DNA from 3 places in the Paraburkholderia sp. RL17-368-BIF-A genome. Region 3 is predicted to be linked to each of the others. Evidence: predicted binding sites of a transcription regulator. Region 3 holds the regulator's gene; each other region holds the start of a gene.
The links. Region 3 encodes LexA, which represses DNA repair genes until DNA is damaged. Its sites were predicted from a motif close to ACTGTATNNNNATACAGT; they were not measured.
Positions count from the first base shown of each region.

Region 1: a site for LexA is predicted at 2,314-2,331, ahead of P0D87_RS25720 (ATP-dependent helicase). Genes of this name have one in related genera too.
Region 2: a site for LexA is predicted at 3,339-3,356, ahead of recA (recombinase RecA). Genes of this name have one in related genera too.

Region 1 is NZ_JARESN010000018.1:49,213-54,708, reverse strand. It holds gene P0D87_RS25740 (MATE family efflux transporter) at 1-374, opposite strand, end outside; gene P0D87_RS25735 (RNA-binding S4 domain-containing protein) at 690-908, opposite strand; gene P0D87_RS25730 (hypothetical protein) at 1,253-1,723, shown strand; gene P0D87_RS25725 (hypothetical protein) at 1,832-2,113, shown strand; gene P0D87_RS25720 (ATP-dependent helicase) at 2,372-4,549, shown strand; gene P0D87_RS25715 (DUF4088 family protein) at 4,969-5,496, opposite strand, start outside.
Region 2 is NZ_JARESN010000007.1:71,641-77,136, reverse strand. It holds gene sucC (ADP-forming succinate--CoA ligase subunit beta) at 1-329, opposite strand, end outside; gene P0D87_RS14175 (DUF2889 domain-containing protein) at 359-1,063, opposite strand; gene recX (recombination regulator RecX) at 1,332-2,177, opposite strand; gene recA (recombinase RecA) at 2,185-3,258, opposite strand; gene P0D87_RS14160 (response regulator transcription factor) at 3,492-4,271, shown strand; gene P0D87_RS14155 (sensor histidine kinase) at 4,280-5,496, shown strand, end outside.
Region 3 is NZ_JARESN010000001.1:333,511-339,006, reverse strand. It holds gene nodI (nodulation factor ABC transporter ATP-binding protein NodI) at 1-369, opposite strand, end outside; gene P0D87_RS01470 (universal stress protein) at 645-1,109, shown strand; gene P0D87_RS01465 (DUF2939 domain-containing protein) at 1,195-1,902, opposite strand; gene P0D87_RS01460 (hypothetical protein) at 2,032-2,412, opposite strand; gene lexA (transcriptional repressor LexA) at 2,520-3,182, opposite strand; gene P0D87_RS01450 (sulfate ABC transporter substrate-binding protein) at 3,494-4,552, shown strand; gene cysT (sulfate ABC transporter permease subunit CysT) at 4,705-5,496, shown strand, end outside.

The sequences.
Region 1 (5,496 bases), on a different contig from region 3:
AGGATCGGCGTGGCGAACGACAGCAGCGCGAACGCCGGCACCGACAGCAGCACCGACAGCACGAAACCCGTCCAGTAGATGTGCGGCACGCGGCTTTCGTCCTGCGCGCCGCGCGCATGCGAGACGCTCACGCTGACGGACGTCAGCACGCCCTGCAGCAGCGTCACCACGACGAAGAAGAGATTCGCGCCGAGGCCGCCGGCCGCGAGCGCGTCGGGGCCGAGCGAGCCGAGCAGGATGGTGTCGGTGACGGCCATCGCCATTTGCGACAGTTGCGCGATCGCGAGCGGCGCGGCGAGCCGCGCGGTGTCGGCGGCGTGGCGCGAGAAAGTCGGCGGCGGGGCGGCGGACCGGGTGAAGCCGGATTGAGTCATGGAGCGTGCGTATTGAGCGGATCGGGACAGCGCGTTGGACGACAGCGGCATTAGCTTGCGGACGGCGCGGCTTACGCACGGCGTAGCGGCCGGCGCACGAGGCGCCCGCAAGCGGCGGACGCGGCGGCGGCTAAAAGTTCGCGCTCTCCTGCGATGGCGCGTGCAGCCATGAATCCGAAGCCGACGACCTCGGCCCATGCGCGTGTCTGGCAAAACCAACAGCTTATTGTGTGGCCGCTGAACTGTCGATGGAGAACGCACGTTTTTGGTGCGCGAGCCGGCTGCGGAATCTCGTGGTCCGGCGCAGCGCCCGCGTCACGCCTCGTGGACGGCGATTCGCGTGTCGCCGAGCAGCACCACCTGACCCGCGCGGATCTTGCACGTTTTACGCGTTTCGACGCGGCCGTCGACGGTCACCGCGCCGTCGGCGACCATCAGTTTGGCCTGGCCGCCGCTGTCCGCGAGTCCCGTAATCTTCAGCAGATTGTGGAGTTCGACGTAGTCGCCAGTGAGCGTGAAATCGAGGTTGGGCATGGGCGTTGCACCTTCAGGCGAGGGGTTCGCATCATAAGCCACAAGCTTGCCCTGAAGAAGGCGCGCTGTGTTTGCCAGTGCGTTTGCCCGCGTCATTGCGGATGCCGGCCGCGCGTCGGCGAGCGCATCGCAAGCAAATGCAAGCAGATGTTATGCGCTTGTCAGAAAGTGAAACGTCGCGTAACACCGGTCGCCACGAAACGACTTCACTCGTAAAGTGGGTCTCAGCAGCAAAGCTTGCCGAAAATTTGTTCGGCTGTGAGCAGACCGGGAGGCGTCCTGCAAAGCGCCGCCGACGCGGCGCCGGACGGCTCACATCACGACAACCTGAAGAGGAAATCGCCATGACCCAGATTCGTACGCTACTGATCGGTACCGCCATGACCGCCTTTGCCGCCACCGCGGCTGTGGCGCAGACCAGCCAACCCGTTCAGCCGATCCAGCCGGCCGCGGGCGTGAATACGCAAGCGCAACTTCAGGCACAGACGCCGGGCGCCGATGTCGCGCCGGCAGCGCAGGGCGTGCAGCCGGTCACGCCGCCGCCGACGCGTCTGACGGCGCCGGGCTCGGCCGATCCGCTCGTCCAGAAGCGCGAAGCGAACGCGAAGGCGAGCGCGGAATACCGCGCGTCGAAGAAGGCATCGAAGGCCGAGTTGAAGCAGCAGCAGAAGGCCGCGAAGTCCGAGTACACGGAGCAGGTGCGCGACGCGAAGATCAACATGAAGGCGGACAAGCAGGCCGCCAGCAACGAAATGAAGATGAACATGCAGGGCCAGGCCGGCGCGCAGACCGACGGCGGCGAGGTCAAGCATTAATCGCCGGTCGCGTCGGGGCGCGATGCGCCCGGCACGTCGGACTTGCGCCCGGGCGCGACGCGCTCTCGCCCGGGCCCATGAGATTTAGATTTGGCAAGGAGGTATCGCATGAACAGCACTCAATCTACGAAGTCGATGAAATCCGCCGCTGGCCGGCTTTGCGCGCTGATGATCGCGGGCTGCCTGTCGTCGGTGGCTTTCGCCCAGGCTAGCGATCCGGCCGCCGCCCCGGTCACGCACGCCGACAAGAAGGCGGCGAAGGAGCAGTCGAAGGCGGACAAGAAGGCGGCTGTCGCGCAAGCCAAGGCCAACAAGGAAAAGACTGAGGCGCAAGCCGACGCCGATAAGGCTAATGCCGAGGCCAATTTGAAGGATGCCAAGAAGCAGTAGGGTTCTGGCTCTCGGCGCGATGAAGGAGCCGGAAGGCTTGCTGGTCTATGACGGCCCGTTCAGCGTGAAGCGAACGGGCCGTTGTGTTTTCTGGCTCGGGCTTGCTGGCTGCCGACGCCATACGGCGCCACGCGTCCCGCGCTGAGTCTGCCTACAACGCCCGCGGCCGTCCGCGAAAAAAAGGGCGCTTGTGCGCCAGGGTTGTATGGATATACAGTATGCGTCGCTCCCCAATCCATCCAATGCCTGCCAAAAAACGTGCTTTCCGTCGCCGAATCTCCGCCGCCATCCGACGCCGCCGCCTGGCTCACGAAGCTCAACGACGCGCAGCGCGAGGCCGTCGAATACGGCGCGGATACGCCGCACGCACCGCCCGGCGCGTTACTGGTGATCGCGGGCGCGGGTTCCGGCAAGACCAACACGCTCGCGCATCGCGTCGCGAATCTGATGGTGAAAGGCGCCGATCCCCGGCGGATTCTGCTGCTCACGTTCTCGCGCCGCGCGGCGCTCGAAATGACTCGCCGCGTCACGCGCATCGCCACCGCGGCGCTCGGCACGCGCGCCGCGCTCGCGCAAGGGCTGACGTGGGCGGGCACCTTCCATAGCGTCGGCGCGCGGCTGTTGCGCGAATATGCGGAGCTGATCGGCCTTGCGCCGGCCTTCACGATCAACGACCGTGAGGATTCCGCCGACCTGATGAACCTGGTGCGCCATGAACTCGGGCTGTCGGCGAAAGAACGGCGCTTTCCGGCCAAGAGCACCTGCTTCGCGATCTATTCGCGCGTGGTGAACACGGGCGCGTCGCTCGGCCAGGTTCTGGACAGCGCGTTTCCGTGGTGCCGCGAATGGGAGGCGGATTTGCGCATGCTGTTCGCCGCTTATGTCGACGCCAAACAGAAGCAAAGCGTGCTCGATTACGACGATCTGCTGCTCTACTGGTCGCACATGGCCGCCGAGCCGGCCATTGCCGCGGATCTGTCGGCGCGCTTCGATCATGTGCTCGTCGACGAGTATCAGGACACCAACCGCCTGCAGGCGTCCATCCTGCTCGCGCTGAAGCCCGACGGCCGCGGCCTGACCGTGGTCGGCGACGACGCCCAGTCGATCTATTCGTTTCGCGGCGCGACCGTGCGCAACATTCTCGACTTTCCGGCGCAATTCGATCCGCCCGCCACGCAGATCACGCTCGAGCGCAATTACCGTTCGACGCAGCCGATTCTCGCCGCGTCCAATGCCGTGATCGAACTGGCCAGCGAGCGCTACACGAAGAACTTGTGGACCGATAAGGCATCGGCGCAACGCCCGCGTCTCGTGACCGTCGCCGACGAGGCCGACCAGGCGCGCTACGTCGTCGAACAGGTGCTCGAAGCGCGCGAGCAAGGCATGAAGCTGAAATCGCAGGCGGTGCTGTTTCGCGCCGCGCATCACAGCGCCGCGCTCGAAATCGAGCTTACGCGGCGCAACATCCCGTTCGTCAAGTTCGGCGGACTCAAGTTTCTCGATTCGGTGCATGTGAAGGACGTGCTTGCCGTGCTGCGCTGGGCCGAGAATCCGCGCGATCGCGTGGCCGGCTTCCGGGTCGTGCAACTGCTGCCGGGCGTCGGGCCGGCCACCGCCGCGAAGGTGCTGGACGAGATCGTCGCTCGTGCCGGCGCCGGTGTCGCTGTCGGCGGCGGTGTCGGCAATCCGGCCGGGACTGTGGCCGAGAGTCTGGCCAACTCGGCGGCCAACGCGCTCGCGGCGTTCGCGCCGCCGCCCCGCGCGCAGGAGGACTGGCATCCGTTCGTCAGGCTGATGTCGAGCGTGTACGGGCGGCAGACGCCGTGGCCCGCCGAGTTCGAGATGGTGCGGCGCTGGTACGAGCCGCACCTCGCGCGCAATCACGAAGACGCCGCGATCCGCCATGCCGACGTGCTGCAGATGGAAAGCATCGCGGGCACCTATGCGTCGCGCGAACGCTTTCTGACCGAACTGACGCTCGATCCGCCCGACGCCACCAGCGACGAATCGGGCGTGCCGCTCATCGACGAGGACTATCTGATCCTGTCCACCATCCATTCGGCGAAGGGGCAGGAGTGGCGCAACGTGTTCGTGCTGAATGGTGTCGACGGCTGCATTCCGTCCGACCTCGGCACGGGCAGCGAAGACGAAATCGACGAGGAGCGCCGTCTGCTCTACGTGGCGATGACGCGCGCGAAGGAAGATCTGCATATCGTCGTGCCGCAGCGCTTTTACGTGCACAACCAGACGCATCTCGGCGACCGCCATGTGTGGGCGTCGCGCACGCGCTTCATTCCCGCGCATCTGATGCCCTTGTTCGACGCTTATGCGTGGCCGCGCGTGCCCGTGGCGAGCGCGCCGACAGCCGCCGGGCTGGCCGCGGCGGCGCAGGCGAAGATCGAGATTGGGGCGAGGCTTAGGAAGATGTGGGATTGAGAGCCGGTTATAGCCGGTTATAGCCGGTTGCTGGCGGCTTGCCGGAGCAGTCATCGGCGAGACAAGTGCGGCGGGGCGCTAGCGGCGCGGCGGGGGCGAGCAAGGTGACCAGAGGCCGCAGCGCCCCAATGCCCCGGAAGCAGCCACGCGAGGCGGCCACCGCGGCCAAAGACCGCAGCGCCAAAGGCCGCAGCACCCAAAGACCACCGCGCCAAGACCACCGCGCCAAGACCACCGCGCCAAGACCACCGCGCCAAGACCACCGCGCCAAGACCACCGCGCCAAGACCACAGCGCCAAGACCACAGCGCCAAGACCACCGCGCCAAGACCACCGCGCCAAGACCACCGCGCCCAAGGACCACCGCGCCACTGACCGCAGCCACAAATTACCCGGAAAGCGGCTAAGCGCTCACCACGCTCACCGCGACTGACGTTGCTGCTGCTGAGGCGTCGGACGCGGCGGAACGAAAAAGTTGCGCAGCCAGGCCGCCATCCGCGAAAACACGTCGTACGGTTCTTCGACGAAAATTTCCGGTTTCAGCAGGCGCAGATATTCCATGATCTGCTGCGCTTCCTGTTTCTGGAACGAGCCGTGCGAAATGCCGAGGCGCAACAGCCCGCGCAGTTCGCCGAGCTTTTCGCGCGCCGTGCTGCCCACGTTCGTTTCGCACGCGACCTTCGCCTCGTACACGCGCTGACGCAACGATTCGACGAGCCGCCATGCCGGCGTCTGCATGACTTCCTCGAGCGCCTGGATGTCCTGCACGGCGCCCTTGATCTGCGCGGCGAGCGGGTCGACCAGCACGGCGTCGCCTTCGGCTTCCTTGACGATGGCCGCCGCCCAGTCGCGGCACTGCTTGGCGAGCTCTTCCGGCGTCCATTCCGAGCGTGCCGCGAAGCCGAAGCCGAACTCGCCGGCCTGCTGCATCAGAATCGCGACGACGTC
Region 2 (5,496 bases), on a different contig from region 3:
ACATACAGTTCCTTCTTGATGTCCGCGCCTTCCTCGATCAACAGACGGTTCACCTTCTGGCCTTCCGGACCAGTCTGGTGTGTGACGAGCTGCATGCCGAGGATCTGGTTCGAGTACTCACGAACCTGATCCAGCGACTTGGCAACCTTCACGCCGCCACCCTTGCCACGGCCACCCGCATGGATCTGAGCCTTCACGACCCACACCGGGCCGCCGAGCTCTTCCGCGGCCTTGACCGCATCATCCACCGAGAAGACCGGCTTGCCGCGCGGTACCGCGACGCCGAATTTCCGCAGGATTTCCTTACCCTGGTACTCGTGAATCTTCATGCGTGATTCCCTTCAGTCTGAGAGTTGGATTAAACATCGCTTCCGCTACCGTCCAACATGCCGGGCGCATTGCCCCTGCCTTCGTGGCGGGCCGCCCCGTTGTCTGGCGATGCCGGGCGGTCTGCTGGGCGTGGCGCATGGCCATACCAGCGCGGGTAAAACTGCTGCACTGCCTCCCCGTCGAAACGCAGCGCGTGGCAGCGTCCCAACTGGAATGGCGGTTTTTCGTTTAGACGTTCGGCGGTGCCGTCGGTCGACTCGCTTTCTGAACTTGCACTCGCGCCTGGCGTGCTGTCACCGGTGTTCCATACGTCGCCGGCGAACGCCTGGATCGCTGCGGTCGGCAGGATCGCGCACAGCTCGGTGAGATGCGTGCAACCCGCCGTGCCGGCCAGCAAACGGGCAGCATCGCGACGGAAGTTGTGGAACAGATTGAGCCCGATGAGGGCACGATAGGCGGGATTGCTGGCTTGGCAGAGCCCAGGATAGGGCACCCAGTCGGACGACGCCTCGGCGTCGACGACATTGAGCTTGCGATCGATGGTGATGCGAAGCCAGAGTTCATGGATCGGTTGACCATTGGGCCGGACGCCCGACGCAAGGACCACGTCGCGTGGCTTTTCGTCGGTCAAGCACGCTTCCACATCCCACAGGCCATCGGCTCGTTCATAAGCTTCCGCCCGGATTGCGCGACGATGGCGCAATTGACGGGGCACTGACGAGGAAAGCGGCATGCGGAAAGGAAAGGCCGAATTGGAAAACGCGTGAATTTTAGCATACTGGGTATTCGGGACAGCCCGGAATGCGGCGGGGACGGCCTGCTGGCCGGTTATGGGTGGGGTTATGGCTGGAGTTGGTGGGGGGAAGGTTGGGTTGAAGCGTTAGTGTGGGTGATGCGGTTTGGTGGGACTTGTGGTGCTTGTCCTGCTTCTGGCGCTTCGCGGCACTTTCCGCCGTTTCGCGTCATTTCGCGCCCTTCGCTGCTAGTCGCCGCCTTCGCCGTTATTCACCGCTCCATTCTTCGTCGATACCTTTGAGGATTTTGCCGATCGTCGCGCCAGAAAAGCCGCGTGACGCGAGAAAGCGCGCCTGCTTCGCGCGCTCAGCCGCGGTCTCCGGAAGCTGACCGAACTTCTTGCGCCATACGGCCTGGGCGCGCGCCAGTTCCGTTTCGCGTAATTGAGCGCTCGCTTCGTCGACGAGCGTGCGATCCACCGCGTGCTGCTTCAATTCGCCAACGATGCGGCTCGCACCCAGTCGCGACGAACGACGATGAATCAGGCTTTCGGCGAAGCGGGAATCGGATAGCCAGTTTTCGGCTTCGAGCGTGTCGAGCAGCGTATCGAGCGAATCGCTTTCTTCGACGAAGGGCTTCAGCTTGCGTGCAAGTTCACTGCGGCTATATTCGCGGCGCGATAGGTAGCCGAGCGCGCGTCCTTTGAGCGAACGTGCTGGGCGTTGGGATTTTTTTGCTTCGCTTGGGGCGGGATCTGCGTCGCCGGGTGTTTGGTCTGAGGCAGATGTGCTGCGTGAGCCGCTTGACCCATGCGAACGAAGCGAGCTGCGTGAGTTGTTACGCGAGTTGCGTGAGCCGCGCGACTCACTCGAGCGCGTGTAGGTAGCCTCAGCGGACTGGTCGGGCTGACCTGGCAACAGCGCGCGCCGCAGGCCACGGCCTGCGGCGCGATCGTGTGCGTCGAACGGTTCAGGCCGATCGAACGGATCAAAGCGATCCGATGTTTCGGATAGATCCGCATGCGCCGAACGTTCGGGCGAATCGCTCCCGTCATTACGCGGGCCGCCCACGTTGCGTCCAGAATTGGACAATGGCCGGCCCTTGCGTATCACGTAGTGGTTACTCTTCGTCCGCGACTTCTGCGCCTGCGCCGGTCACTGCCTCGGCCATTGCATTCACACCCAGCGATTCGCGGATGCGGTTCTCGATCTCACGAGCGATATCCGGATTTTCGCGCAGGAATTCACGCGCATTGTCCTTGCCCTGGCCGATACGCTCACCGCTATAGCTGTACCACGCGCCGGCCTTGTCGACGATTTTGGCCTGCACGCCCAAGTCGATAATTTCGCCCTGACGCGAAATACCCTCGCCGTACAGAATGTCGAAGATCGCCTCGCGGAACGGTGGCGAAACCTTGTTCTTGACCACCTTCACGCGCGTTTCGTTGCCGATCACTTCGTCGTTCTTCTTGATCGAGCCGATGCGGCGAATGTCGAGACGCACCGACGCGTAGAACTTGAGCGCATTACCGCCGGTGGTGGTTTCCGGATTGCCGAACATCACGCCGATCTTCATGCGGATCTGGTTGATGAAGATCACGAGGCAGTTGGTGCGCTTGATCGTGCCCGTGAGCTTGCGCAGCGCTTGCGACATAAGACGCGCTTGCAGACCCGGCAGCGAGTCGCCCATTTCGCCTTCAATTTCAGCCTTCGGCACAAGCGCCGCGACCGAGTCGATCACGATCATGTCGATCGAGCCCGAGCGCACCAGTGCATCGGCAATTTCCAGCGCCTGCTCGCCCGTGTCCGGCTGCGACACCAGCAGGTCGTTCACGTTCACGCCGAGCTTGCCCGCGTATTGAATGTCGAGCGCGTGTTCCGCGTCGATAAACGCTGCCGTGCCGCCGATCTTCTGCATTTCCGCGATGACTTGCAGCGTCAGCGTGGTCTTACCCGACGACTCCGGACCGTAGATTTCGACCACGCGGCCACGCGGCAAACCGCCGACGCCCAACGCGATGTCGAGGCCGAGCGATCCGGTGGAAACGACCTGGATGTCTTCGACTACCTCACCTGCGCCGAGCCGCATGACCGACCCTTTGCCGAACTGCTTTTCGATCTGCGCGAGGGCGGCAGCGAGTGCCTTGCTCTTTTCAGCAGTCAGTCCAGCCGAGCCTTTCTTGCTTTCTTCCATGAATCGTCCTTTGCTATGATGAACGGCGTCTGAGGCAGATGTGTCGTCCAGTTTTGAAGGACAGCACACGAAACTCAGACACTGTATAAAAAAACAGTGGTTTTGGCAAGCGTGATTCTGATGCGAACGCGCATTTTTACTGTCGCGCCGCCCAACCACCCACAATGATTCGGAGACCGCTGTGCGCCGCGGGGACACCCGAGGTGCCGGCCAAGGCCCTGAGCTGGCGCATCATGCGAATTCTGATTGCCGAAGACGACAGCATACTCGCGGACGGTCTCGTTCGATCACTCCGCCAATCGGCCTATGCCGTGGATCACGTGAAGAGCGGCGTCGAGGCCGACACCGCGCTGTCGATGCAAAGTTTCGATCTGCTGATTCTCGATCTCGGCCTGCCGCGCATGTCCGGGCTCGAAGTGCTGCGCCGCCTGCGCGCGCGCAATTCGAACCTGCCGGTGCTGATTCTGACCGCCGCGGACAGCGTCGACGAGCGCGTCAAGGGCCTCGACCTCGGCGCCGACGACTACATGGCCAAACCGTTTGCCCTCAACGAACTCGAAGCGCGTGTACGCGCGCTCACGCGGCGCGGCGCGGGCGGCGGTCCGACGATCGTGCGGCACGGTTCGCTGGGCTTCGATCAGGTGGGCCGGATCGCCTATATCAACGATCAGGTGATCGACCTGTCCGCGCGCGAACTGGGTCTTCTCGAAGTGCTGCTGCAACGGATCGGCCGGCTGGTTTCGAAGGAACAGCTCGTCGACCATCTTTGCGAATGGGGCGAGGAAGTCAGCAACAACGCAATCGAGGTCTATGTGCACCGGCTGCGCAAGAAAATCGAGCCGAGCGGCGTGCGCATCATCACCGTGCGAGGGCTCGGCTACTGCCTCGAGAAAGCGGTCGCGCCCGCGAATGCCAGTGCGAATGCGGCGGCAACCACACCCGCCGAGCCCGAACCGGCACCATCGCCGTCAACGCCGGCCGGCGGAATGCCGGCGAGTCACCACTACAAATAGAGCACATCATGTCCGCACGCGCAGATCGCGCGACGGCCCGCGCGGCGGACCTCGACGAGGCGCGCGACGAGCGCTACGCCAATCCGTTCGCCCCGCCCGACGAAACCGAAGCCGCCGCCGAGGCGCGCCCCCGCTCGCTATTCGGCGAAATTCTCGACTGGATGCTCGCGCCTTTGCTGCTGCTCTGGCCAATGAGCCTCGCGGTCACGTATCTGGTCGCCAAATCGATCGCGAACGGGCCGTTCGACCGCGCGCTGGAAACCGACGCCTACGTGCTCGCTCGGCAGATTCATCCGGTCAACGGCGTGGCCGAACTGACGCTGCCCGATTCCACGCGCGACTTTTTGCGGACGGACAACGTCGACAGTGTTTTCTATCAGGTGCTCGGCACGCGGGGCGAGCTGGTGGCGGGCGAGCGCGACATGCCGCTGCCGCACGAAGACGACCGGCCGCAACCGGGCCTTGTCGCTTTCCGGGACGACATGCTGCGCGGCAACGACATCCGCGTGGCCTATACGACGGTCGAATTCCCGCAGACGCCCGGCGCGGAGCCGGTGCTCGTGCAGGTCGCCGAGACGCTCGACAAACGCAGCCAGCTCGCCAACGACATCATCAAAGGCGTGATCCTGCCGCAGTTCGTGATCCTGCCGCTCGCGATCCTGCTCGTGTGGTTCGGCCTTTCGCGCGGCCTCGCGCCGCTGCACGCGCTGCAGGCGCACATCCGCGCGCGTCGGCCCGACGATCTGTCGCCGCTCGAGGCGCGTCGCGCGCCGCCGGAGATCGAGCCGCTCGTCACGTCGTTCAATGATTTGCTGACGCGCCTCGAGCAGAACATGGAATTGCAAAAGCGCTTTATCGCCGACGCCGCGCATCAGATGAAAACGCCGCTCGCCGGCCTGCGCACTCAGGCTGAGCTGGCGCTGCGGCAAGACGCGTCGGCGGAAGTGCATCGCTCGCTCGAGCAGATCGCGACGAGTTCGGAGCACGCGGCGCGGCTCGTCACGCAACTGCTTGCGCTCGCGCGCGCCGAAAACCGCATGTCCGGGCAGATCTTCACGCCGGTGGAAGTGACGGAAGTCGCGCGCAATGCCGTGCGCGACTGGGTGCAGGCCGCGCTCGCCAAGCAGATGGATTTGGGTTACGAGGCGCCGGACGAACCCGTCGAGGTCGACGGCAATCCGGTCATGCTGCGCGAGATGTTGTCGAACCTGATCGACAACGCGAT
Region 3 (5,496 bases):
GAATTCGAGCAGCGACGGCACCATCGCGCGGCATTGCGCGCCGCTCAGGCCAAAGTAGCGGCCGAAGACCAGCAGGTTCTCGCGGACGGTGAAGTCCGGATCGAGGTTATCGAACTGCGGCACGACGCCGACGCGTGCCCGCGCTACGCGCGCGCGGCCAGGAATCGGCTCGCCGCACAGATGGATTGCACCGGCGTCCGGCGCGGCGATGCCGAGCAGCATGCGCAACGTGGTCGTCTTGCCCGCGCCATTTGGTCCGAGCAGGCCAAAACATTCGCCGGTGTCGACGTGAAACGACAGTCCGTCGACAACCTTCTTTTCGCCGTAGCTTTTTTCAACCTGGTCGAACTGGATGGCGGTATCGGGCATGAATGAGATCGACGTCACGGAAAAGGCGCGAATGGCCGGGAAGGCTGCTCATTCTAGGCCATCGGCTGCGAACGGGTGGCCGCTGCGGCGCGCGGTCGGAGCCGCTTCTTGCACCGCCGCATGAACGCCGCCGACGCTGTCGCAACGGCGCGAAGCTCGTATGCACAAGGCAGGGGCACGCACGAGTTGCACTTAGCGTTTTCCATCCCTTGCAAGCTGAATTGCGGCGCACCATGATTAACTCAGACCGCGCTTTTGCGGAAAGGGGAAATACCATGGCGAGCTACCAGAAAATCCTGCTGTGCTACGACGGCTCGCGTGAAGGCCGCAAAGCGCTGCGCTGCGGCGCCGATCTTGCGCTGGACCTCAAAGCGGAAACGCATCTGCTCTCGGTCGTGGACATGCGCTCGAGCATCGCGCAAAGCGCGGGCCTGCTGACCGACATCGCGTGCGGCAGCTTCGAAAAGACCGCGCGGGACATCCTGCAAGAAGGCGTGGACTGGCTGACGGAGCGCGGCGTGCGGGCTCAAGGGCACTTTGCGTTCGGCCATCCGATCGACGAGATCGCCAATCTCGCCAATGAACTGCATGTCGACCTCGTAGTGGTCGGCCACCGCTGCCGCACCGGCTTGTCCCGATGGTGGATGGGCGCGGGCAACACGCCGCTGCTCGACCGCGTGTCGTGCAGTATCCTGGTGGCGTGTTCATCGGCGCAGGAGCAGCAGCAAGAGGCGGCCTGAGCACACGGCTCGCGCTTGCGAGCTTCGCGGTGCGAGTGCGGCTGTCGAATTCGCGAACTCCAACGCCCAAGCGCCGCGCTCCCGCTCACTCGTTCAGATTGACCGCGGCCAGCTTCCATGTGAACAGGCCTTCGCGCAGGAAGATCGCGGAGTAACGCGCGTCGCCGGCGCCGTGCTGGTATGTAACGACGAATTCGTTGATGCCGCGATAGCCGGCCGTGGTTTCTGGCGGCTGCGGCTGCGGCGGCGTGGCGCCATGCGCCGCGTTCCCTTCTCCACCGGAGTTAGCGCCACTGCCGGCTCTTTGATCCGCGCCGCTTTGATCCGCGCTATTAGCGCTGCCCGGCGCTCCCGGCGCAGGTCCATTTGCCGCAGCCGGATTGCTCGCAGCCGGCGGCGCCGGCGGCCGTTCGCCCGGTACGCCGCGCGGCGGCATGCCGTTGAGCAACGCGGCCACGCCGTCGGGCGTCGCATACGCATCGACTAGTGGGCCGATCAATGCGACGCCGATCATCGCGCCGATCGCGGCCAACGGGTTGCCGTTTCCGCGCGAGTCGAGCCGCCGCGTCAGCAAACCCGTCACCTGCTGCTTGAGGCTTTCGCGCAACGCCGGGAAATCGACGTACTGATTCACCGTCTGCGCGTCGCGCGCGTCGGCGGCGCGTTTGAGGTTGTTGAGTGCGATATACGGCGATGCATAGCCAAAGCCCAAGCCGGCGATTATCGCGATGACGATCAGCGCGACGACAAGCGGACGAGCACCGCGCTTCTTGCGTATTGATACTGCTGCCATGGGCCGGGATTCTCCATCAGGTGTGATCGAACGTGGACCGGCGTTGCGCCGAAACGATCCCCACTCATGATTCCCGTTCGATGCGACGAACGACGTTTCCCGCAACGCGCCCGCACACCTTACCGCACATCAGGACTCGAACACCGCGCCCTGGACGTTGGTTTCGTCGGCGATGCAACGGTCGATCATTCTGCACACCGCGTCCATGGTGCCGACCATGATGAGCCGCGACGGCCCGTGATAAACCCGCACCGGCGCCCGGCGCGCCGGCTCCGCGGTATTGAGCCCGGAATTCAGCGACACCCGCGCGAACGCCGGCAACGACGACGGCAACAAAGACGCCTGTAAGGATGACGAAGCGGCATGCGCACCGGAGCCGTTCACCGGCGAGTCGAACAGCGACGCAGTGGCGGCCGTGGATGCTTCAATCAGTGAGCAGGGCACCAGCTTGCGCAGATGGCGCAAACGGCCGAACTGGCGAAACGGCAACAGGCGGGCAAGGCGTTCCATGAGGCTCTCCGGGCGATTCAACGTGTGTGCTGCGGTAGTGAGTGGCAGGCGAGGGTTGATCCGCCTGTGTACGGTGTACTGACAGGCGACCAACCCGGCAGGCGCGATCAGAACTCGCCGGGGCGAATCAGACCGACAGCAATGCCTTCCAGCGCGAAGTCCGCACTGCCTGTCTCGACAAAGATGTTCTCGTAATCAGGGTTCTCGGCGATCAGCTCGATACCGTTGGGCCGGCGCTTCAGGCGCTTGACCGTGACGTCGTCGCCGAGGCGGGCAATGATGATCTGGCCGTCTTTCGCCTCGCTTCTTTTCTGCACGGCGAGCAGGTCGCCGTCGAAGATGCCCGCGTCGCGCATGGACAGGCCGCGCACCTTCAGCAGGTAGTCGGGCTTGCTTGAGAACAGCGCCGGGTCGCACGCATAGTGCTGCGCGATATGTTCCTGCGCGAGGATCGGGCTACCGGCCGCGACCCGCCCGATGAGCGGCAGCGACAGTTGCATGATGCTCGGATGCGGCAGCGTGAACTGATGCTGTGTGCCGTCCTGACCAAAGTCCTGGCTGGGCAGCAGACGGATGCCGCGCGACGCGCCGGCGGCGAGTTCGATCACGCCCTTGCGGGCAAGCGCCCGCAAATGCTCTTCGGCCGAATTGGCAGAGCTGAAGCCCAGCTCGGCGGCGATCTCCGCGCGGGTGGGCGGAAAGCCGGTGCGTTCGATCGCCCGGCGGATCAGATCGAAAACCTGCTGCTGTCGTGCGGTGAGTTTTGTCATGGCGCCACTGTATGTATGAACAGGTGACTGTATTTTTATACAGTATTCGGCGCAATTCAAGCTTTACTTTAAGTTCGCGCTCAAGCACCGCGCTGCAACGTCGTCAATCGACGTCCAAACATCGGTTTGCATGCCGCAACGCCTTGTCTGGCTGTCATTACCACTTTTGCGTATTAAAAAATGAGGAAACATTATTTTTAATGATGAAAGCCCTTCGATAGACTGGCCTCCAGTCGCGCTCATGTGCACGTGACCCGACGCAAAACAACACCACTCGCAGCTTTAGCGGACCAACACGCGGAGAACAGGACATGAATCATCGCAACACGGGGCGGGCACGGACAACCCATAAGGCGCGCACGCTCATCGCCGCGCTCGCATTCGGCGCGGCGGCCGCGCTCGGCGTAATTGGCACAATCGGCCAGGCGCAAGCCGCCGACAGCACGCTGCTGAACGTTTCCTACGACCCGACCCGCGAGCTCTATCAGGACGTGAACCAGGCGTTCGGCAAGGAGTGGAAGGCGAAGACCGGCGAAACGATCACGTTCAAGCAGTCGCATGGCGGCTCGGGCGCGCAGGCTCGCTCGGTGCTCGACGGCCTGCAGGCCGACGTCGTGACGCTTGCGCTCGCCTACGACATCGACGCGCTCGCCAACAAGGGCTTGATCGACAAGAACTGGCAGAAGCGCCTGCCCGACAACGCGTCGCCTTATACGTCGACGATCGTGTTCCTGGTGCGCAAGGGCAACCCCAAGCACATTAAGGATTGGGACGATCTGACGAAGCCGGGCGTGTCGATCGTGACGCCGAATCCGAAGACCTCGGGCGGCGCGCGCTGGAACTACCTGGCCGCGTGGGCGTATGCCGCGCATCAGCCGGGTGGCAACGACCAGAAGGCCAAGGAATTCGTCGGCAAGCTCTACAAGAACGCGGGCGTGCTCGATTCGGGCGCGCGCGGCGCGACCACCAGCTTCGTGCAACGCGGGATCGGCGACGTGCTGATCGCGTGGGAAAACGAGGCGTTCCTGTCGATCAAGGAATTCGGCACGGACAAGTTCGAAATCGTCGTGCCGTCGGTGAGTATTCTGGCCGAGCCGCCGGTCGCGGTGGTGGACAAGGTCGTCGACAAGCACGGCACGCGCAAGCTCGCCGAGGCGTATCTAAACTTCCTGTACAGCCAGGAAGGCCAGGAAATCGCCGCGAAGAACTTCTACCGTCCGCGTTCGAACAAGGTGCCGGCCGAGTTGACCGCGAAGTTTCCGAAGCTGAAGCTCTACACGGTCGACGATTCGTTCGGCGGCTGGACCAACGCGCAAAAGACGCACTTTGCCGACGGCGGCGTGTTCGATTCGATCTATCAGCCGCAGTAAGTAGCATCGTCCAGGTCCGCGCCGCAACCCGGCGCGGACAGGGCAAACGCGACGCGCCGTCAGGCGTCGTGAAGGAGCGCGCCGCGGGCGCGCTTTTGGCCGATCGGGACGCCGAGGCCTGCAACACGAGCATCAACTGAAAGAGTACGAGCATGACGACGTTGACCTTCCGAAAGCCGAGCGCGTTGCCCGGTTTTGGCCTGACCCTCGGCATCACGGTGGCTTATCTGAGCCTCGTGGTGCTCATTCCGCTCGCGGCGACATTTCTGAAAACGGCGACCCTCGACTGGAGCCAGTTCGTGCGCGCGGTCAGCTCGCCGCGCGTGCTTGCTTCATACCGGCTGACGTTTTTTTCCGCGCTCGGCGGCGCGCTGATCAACGCGGTGTTCGGCTTTCTGGTCGCGTGGGTGCTGGTGCGCTACACGTTTCCGTTCAAGCGCATCGTCGACGCGGTGGTCGATCTGCCGTTCGCGCTGCCGACGTCGGTGGCCGGCATTTCGCTCGCGGCCGTTTATGCGGGCAACGGCTGGATCGGACAGTTTCTCGAGCCGCTCGGCCTGAAGGTGGCCTTTACGCCGGTGGGCGTGCTGGTTGCGCTGACGTTCATCGGCTTGCCGTTCGTCGTGCGCACGGTGCAGCCGGTGCTCGAGGAGTTCGAGCGCGAACAGGAAGAGGCCGCCGCCTGCCTCGGCGCGTCGCGCTGGCTGACGTTTCGCCGCGTCGTGCTCCCGGCGGTTTTCCCGGCGTTGCTGACGGGCTTCGCGCTCGCGTTCGCGCGGGCGCTCGGCGAATACGGCTCGGTCATCTTCATCGCCGGGAATGTGCCGATGAAGTCGGAGATCACGTCGCTTCTGATCATCACGAAGCTCGAGCAGTACGACTATGCAGGCGCGACCGCGCTTGCCGTGGTGATGCTCGTCGTCTCATTCCTGATGCTGCTTTTC